DNA from 2 places in the Thermobifida fusca YX genome. Region 2 is predicted to be linked to the other one. Evidence: riboswitches for the same ligand, from Rfam matches in the RefSeq annotation. Region 2 holds a riboswitch; the other holds the start of a gene.

Region 1 (3,407 bases), 410 kb from region 2:
CGGCCAGCGGGTTACGGAACACTCCCTGATAGGCGGCGCCGGCGCTGGCCAGCAGCCCGCCCACCAGGGCACCGAGGACGACCCGGGGCACCCGCAGTTGGTCGAGCACGGCCCGCTGCCGGTCGTTGAGCGTGGACTCCACGTCGAGGAACGGGATGCGGCTCAGGAACTCCCGGACGATCTCGGCCGGGGTGAGGGAGGCCGCGCCCGCGCTGATCCCCAGGACCATCGCGCTGCACAGGGCGACCAGCCCCACCCCGAGCCAGAGCGGGCCGAGTAGGTCCCGGCGTCCGACGCCCATCCGAAGCCCTGCCTGGGGGCCAGCTCGGAAGGGCTCACTGATCATTCGCTGCGCGCCGTTTCGATGGCCTCAGCCACTTCCTCGACGAAGTCGGCGACCCGCGGCCCCCACCGGGAGGAGATGTCGGCGTCCACTTCGACCACGTTCTTCTGCTGCACCGCGGTCACCGTGGCGAACGCGGGACGGCCCAGGACGTCGTCCACGCCGCCCGGGTAGGAGACGAAGATGAGGTCGGGGTCTTGTTCGACGATGAACTCCGCGGACAGTTGCGGGTAGCCGCCCGCGGGGTCTTCTGCTTCGTCGGCGATGTTGACCAGGCCGAACAGGTCGTAGATCTGCCCGATGAAGGTGTCGGAGGTCACCGAGTACAGTTGGGCGTCGATCTCGTGGTAGTAGCTCAGCCCGGCTGCGCCGTCGTCGACGACCTCCGCGACGATGGCGTCCATGCGTTCCCGCAGTTCTTCGGCTGCGTCGATGCCTTCGTCGGCGTTGCCGGTGGCTTCGCCCAGCAGTTCCATCTGGGCGAAGGTGTCTTCCAGTTTCTCGGCGGCGGGCAGCAGCAGGACCGGGATGTGGAGCTTCTCCAACTGTTCGGTGATGTCGCTGCTGTCGTCGGAGAGCACCACCAAATCGGGTTCGTAGTCGGCGATCGCCTCCACGTTGGGGGTGAACCCGGACAGGTCGGTGGTGGGGGCTTCCGGCGGGTAGTTGGAGTATTCGTCGACGGCGACGACCTGGTCGCCGGCTCCCACCTCGAACAGGATCTCGGTCAGGGACGGGGACAGCGAGATGATGCGGGTGGGCTTTTCTTCGATGGTGACGTCACCGCGCGCGTCGGCGACGGTCACGGGGAACTCTCCTGTGCTGGACGACTGGTCCGCGGCGGGTTCTTCAGCGGGGGAGCCGCAGGCGGCGAGGGCAAGCAGGAGAGGAAGCGACAGCGCGGTGAAGCGACGTGCAACACGCACTTGGGGCTCCTTAGGCACACGTCAGGGGAATAGAGCCCGCAGCAATGACGGACCGCTCTTCCCACGAGAACAGTGAACGTCGGCGACCACGCAAGGCGACCTGGCTCCACTCCGTTCCCGCCGGGGCGGGAGCGGAGTGTCACAGTTGCGGGGACAGCGCCGGTTTCAGACCGGACTTCGCTTACGTGGTGCCATCGCCTCGTACCTGTGCGTTTCCGCCGTAGTACGACGCGACCAGGCCATCTTAGGCCGCCGCTGATCTTGTCCGCCAGGAAGGGTGGACCAAAAGGGCAAAAAGGGCTTTCCCCTGGGGTCTGCCGTGGTCTCCTCGCTGTCGCCCCGAAGCAATGCAGGCCAGGTCAGCTCGCTTTCCGCTCCAGCTTCTGGCTGATCACCTGGGAGATCCCGTCGCCCTGCATCGTCACGCCGTACAGGGCGTCAGCGATCTCCATGGTGCGCTTCTGGTGGGTGATGACGATGAGCTGGGACGTGGCCCGCAGCTCTTCGAAGACCACGAGCAGCCGCTGCAGGTTGATGTCGTCCAGCGCGGCCTCCACCTCGTCCATCACGTAGAACGGGGACGGCCGGGCTTTGAAGATCGCGACGAGGAAAGCGACCGCGGTCAGTGACCGCTCCCCACCGGAGAGCAGGGAGAGGCGCTTCACCTTCTTCCCGGGCGGGCGGGCCTCCACTTCGACCCCGGTGGTGAGCATGTCGTCGGGGTCGGTGAGGACGAGCCGCCCCTCCCCTCCGGGGAAGAGGCGCGCGAAGACGCGGGAGAACTCCCGTGCCACGTCGGCGTAGGCGGCGGAGAAGATCTCCTGAACCCGGTCGTCGACCTCTTTGACCACGGTCATCAGGTCGCGGCGGGTCTTCTTCAAGTCCTCCAACTGGGCGTTGAGGAAGTTGTGCCGCTCCTCCAGGGCAGCGAACTCTTCCAACGCCAGCGGGTTGATCTTGCCGAGCTGGTTGAGCTGGCGTTCCGCGGTCTTCGCGCGCTTCTCCTGCACTGCGCGCACATACGGCACCGGGACAGCCTCGTCCTCCGGGGTGCCGGGGGGCGGGGGCACGGGCACGTGCGGGCCGTACTCGGCCACGAGCGTCTCCACTTCCATGCCCCACTCTTCACGGGCGCGCGTCTCCAACTGTTCCAGCCGCAGGCGGCGCTCGGCGCGGGCCATCTCCCCGCTGTGCACGGCGGAGCGCAGCTTCTCCAGTTCCGTGGAAAGTTCCCGGATCCGCACCCGAACCGTTTTGAGTTCGGCTTCCCGGGCGTCGCGCTGCTCCTCGGCGAGCCGACGCTCCCCGTCGGCTTCGGCGAGGGAGACGGTGATCCGTGCCAGCGCCTGGGAGGCGCCTTCCGCGACCGCCTGGGCGACCTTGGCTTGGGCGGCGCGGCGCTGTCGGCGACGGGCCGCCTCCTCCCGGGCCCGGCGTTCCGCGGCTGCGGCCCGCAGGAGCCCTTCTGCCCGCCCAGTGATCGCGCGGACCCGCTCTTCAGCGGTGCGCACGGCCAGGCGCGCCTCCATTTCCACGGACCGCAGCCGAGCGGCTTCCGCGGCCCACTGGTCACGGCGGGCCGTGTCCGGCTCGCTTTCGTCCACGGGTTCGCTCTCCGCCTGGGCGACCCGTTCCTCGAGTTCCGCAAGGGCTGCCCGGGTGGCTTCGCGTTCACGGACGGCCTTCTCCACGGCAGCGGTGTACCGTTCGGCTTCCTGGGTGGCTGAGCGGACTTGAGCGCCGAGACGGCCCACGCGCTGCGCAATCTCGCTGCGGCGCCGGTCCGCCTCCCGGCGGCGGGCGGTGATCGCGTCCACGGCTGCCGCCGCCCGCTCCCGTTCGAGCTGGGCGTCACCGAGGTCCTCGGTGATCCGCTTGCAGACCTCCTCGGCCGCGGCCAACTGGCTGGCTGTTTCGTCGATGGCAGCGCGCACTTCCAGTTGACTGGGCCCGGTGGCGGCGCCGCCGTGCACAAACGCGGAAGTGAACACGTCCCCTTCCGGGGTGACAGCGCGCAGGGCGGGACGTTCCGCGATGACACGGGCAGCCGTCGCCATGTCGGGGACCAGCACGGTATCGGCGAGCAGCGCAGTGACGGCGGAGCGGAGCCGCGGGGGGACGGTGACGGAGTCCACCGC
Region 2 (3,407 bases):
TTTGGTCGCGGCCCACTGGACAACCGGACGGGCCGGACGCCATCCCGTGAACGACCCCAGGGGGGCAGCCCGTTCCACCGAGAGGCGTGTCAACTCTCCGCCGTGGCGCCGCCACCGTTCCACCAAGACTGCTTCCGTCTCCAAAGTCACGGCGTGCACTACGATGCGGCCCCCGGGCCGCAGGGCCGCCCAGCACCGGTCCAGCACGGACGGGTCGGTAGCCCCACCACCGACGAACACCGCATCGGGTGGCTCCAGTCCGCTCAGCGCGTCAGGCGCACTACCGTGGACCACGCGCAGGGAGGGCACACCAAGCCGGGCAGCGTTACGCGTGATCCGGTGCACCCGTTCGGGGTGCCGCTCAATCGCAACAGCCCGGCACCGCGGGTCGGCGCGCAGCCATTCCACGGCCACCGACCCTGCTCCCGCTCCCACATCCCACAGCAGGGCCTGGGGTTGGGGGCGGAGCGCACAGACCGCGGCAATCCGTATCTCTCGTTTGGTGAGCTGCCCGTCGTGGTCGAACGCCTCATCCGGCAGCCCGGGGGTAAGCGGGTACCCACCGTTTCCGGTGACCGCCACGCACACCACGTTCAACGGCGGCGCGTCCCGGCCCCGCCACTCGGCCGCGGTGGCTTCGATCCGTTCCTCTCTGCTGCTCCCCAGGTCGGACAGGACCGTCATGCGGCTATCGCCAAGGCCGTGTTCGACCAGCCGGGCTGCGACCGCGGCAGGCGTCGTCCCATCCGAGGAGAGCACCACCAGCCGCCGCCCGGGGGTGAGGTAGCGGCGCACCGCGTCGACGTCGCGTCCCACGAGCGTCACCACATCCACAGACTCCGCGCTCCACCCCATCCGTGCCCGGGCCAGGGCGACCGAGCTCACCGCGGGCAGCACCCGCACCCGGTCTGCGCCGAGCAGTCGCACCAGGGTGGTGCCGATCCCCGACAGGAGGGGGTCCCCGGAAGCCAGCACGACGACACGGCGGTCACGGTACCGGTCCAGGAGCATTGGAAGACCGCTCAGCAACGGGGACGGCCACGGTTCGCGTACCGCTCCCGTGTCGGGCACCAAAGCCAAATGTCGAGTACCGCCGAGGAGTACCTGGGCTTCGCGGATAGCGTCGCGGGACGCCGGCGGCAACCCTTCCCAGCCATCAGCGCCTATGCCGACGACAGTGACCGGTGTCTTCATGGCGGGCCACCTTAACGGATCGGGGAAGTCTCCCAGCGCTCTGGGCACCCGGACCGCCGCTGGCTAGACTCGGCGACGGCGGAACCGCCGAGGTGCCCCAATCCACGGGGATAATCGGGAAGCCGGTGCGAATCCGGCACAGGCCCGCTGCGGTGACCTGGGAGCCGCCGATCACGCGCATCGCGCAGCCACTGGACGGCAGTCTGGGAAGGCGATCGGACGGTGTTGATCAGGAAGTCCGAAGACCGGCCTCGGCATGGCTGCCGTTTTTGCCGATCCCCCAGCGGGAGCCTGTGGAGGAGCGTGTGCACGTCTATCCGTTCAGCGCCATCGTCGGTTCGGACGACCTGGTGCTGGCCCTCATTCTGACCGGTATCAGCCCTGACATCGGGGGCGTCCTTATCCGCGGCGAGAAGGGAACCGCAAAATCAACCGCGGTACGCGCGCAGGCAGCTCTGCTGCCCCCGATCACCGTAGTCACCGACTGCCGGTTTTCCTGCGACCCTGCCGCCCCCGACCCTGACTGTCCAGACGGACCGCATCCCCCTTCAGTTGCTTCCGCGACCCGCCCAGTGCGTCTCGTGGAGCTTCCTGTAGGCGCGGGCGAGGACCGGGTCGTGGGCTCCCTACACCTGGAAAAAGCCCTGTCGGGCAGCGGTGTCGAATACGAGCCCGGACTGTTGGCCCGTGCCAACCGCGGCATCCTCTACGTCGACGAAGTCAACCTACTCCACGACCACCTGGTGGACCTGCTCCTCGATGCGGCAGCGATGGGGCGGGCCACCGTGGAACGTGACGGTGTCTCGCTCAGCCACGCCGCCCGGTTCACCCTTGTGGGAACGATGAACCCGGAGGAAGGGGAGCTACGGCCCCAGCTGTTGGACCGGTTTGGCTTGTCCGTGGAGGTTGCAGCACCCCGCGATCCGGCCGTGCGGGCGGAGATCATCCGTCGACGTCTCGCCTTCGACGCCGACCCCGCCGGTTTCACCTCCGCCTACGCCACTGCCGAGCAGCAACTGGCGGAACGTATCGCGGACGCACGTCTCCGGCTGCCCAAGGTGGTGCTCGGCCAGGAGGCACTGTTGGCTATCGCCGAGGTGTGCGCCGCGTTCGATGTGGACGGTATGCGTGCCGACCTAGTGTGTGCCCGGGCCGCGGTGGCCCACGCCGCGTGGTGTGGCCGCACCGACGTCACCCGAGCCGATGTGCGCGCTGCCGCCCGCCTTGCCTTACCGCACCGACGGAGGCGGACCCCCTTCGACAGTCCCGGCATGGATGAGGGCCTGCTGGACGAGATCCTCGGCGAAGATCACGATCCGGACCCTGGGCCGGACGGTTCCGGAGGGCCAGGCGGTCCACCATCGGACAGCGGTTCTGATACTCCGCCGCCCACCGCCGGCTCCACTCCTGACCCTCCCGCCAGCGGCCTCGGATCCCCCACCTCGTCCAACGACGATCCCCGGCCGGATGCTCCGGCCCCGGTGTCGGTCACAGCACCCGAGGAACCGTACCGCCCTCGGCTTTTCACGGTCGCTGGCACGGGGAAAGGCACGCTAGGCCGCCGTTCACGAGCTATCACAACATCGGGGCGCACCGTCGGCGACGTTCCCGCGGGCCGGGGAACTGGGCCGATCCACTTGGCCGCCACGGTTCGGACAGCCGCGCTGCGGCACGCGACATCTCGTTCTTCCCCGGACACCACACGGCTTTCTATTGCCCTCAGTGATCTACGCAGGTCCCTCTGTGAAGGCAAGGAATCCAACCTGGTGCTGCTCTGCGTGGACGCTTCCGGTTCTATGGCTGCCCGGCGGCGCATGTCCCAGGTGAAGACAGCTGTTCTCGCACTGCTGCTGGACGCCTACCGCAGACGGGACCGAGTGGGGTTGATCACGTTCCGAAACCATGAGGCTACGCTCACACTTCCACCCACCGGATCAGTGGACGTAGCAGCAGCCCGCTTGCGGGAGTTGCCTGCCGGAGGCCGTACCCCACTAGCTGAGGGCCTATTGAAGGCCGCGGAGACACTGCGCCGCGAACGGTTACGCGACCCGGATCGCCGCGCCCTGCTCGTGGTCGTCACCGACGGCCGGGCCACTGCCGGCCCTAAGGCAGTGGAGCGCTCGTTGCACGCCGCCGACCACCTGGCCCGCGAAGGGGTCTCCGCGCTGGTCATCGACTCGGAGACGGGACGGTTCCGGATGGGGTTGGCCGCT

Evidence for each region. Region 2 has a riboswitch for cobalamin ahead of TFU_RS01550 (VWA domain-containing protein). Riboswitches for the same ligand answer to the same signal wherever they lie in the genome.
Region 1: it holds a riboswitch for cobalamin, as region 2 does, so the genes downstream of both, TFU_RS03280 (ABC transporter substrate-binding protein) here and TFU_RS01550 (VWA domain-containing protein) in region 2, are expected to answer to the same signal.

What each region holds. Positions count from the first base shown of each region.
Region 1 is NC_007333.1:758,562-761,968, reverse strand. It holds gene TFU_RS03285 (FecCD family ABC transporter permease) at 1-301, opposite strand, end outside; gene TFU_RS03280 (ABC transporter substrate-binding protein) at 343-1,269, opposite strand; cobalamin riboswitch at 1,346-1,486, opposite strand; gene smc (chromosome segregation protein SMC) at 1,629-3,407, opposite strand, start outside.
Region 2 is NC_007333.1:350,111-353,517, reverse strand. It holds gene TFU_RS01555 (bifunctional cobalt-precorrin-7 (C(5))-methyltransferase/cobalt-precorrin-6B (C(15))-methyltransferase) at 1-1,194, opposite strand, end outside; cobalamin riboswitch at 1,268-1,463, shown strand; gene TFU_RS01550 (VWA domain-containing protein) at 1,500-3,407, shown strand, end outside.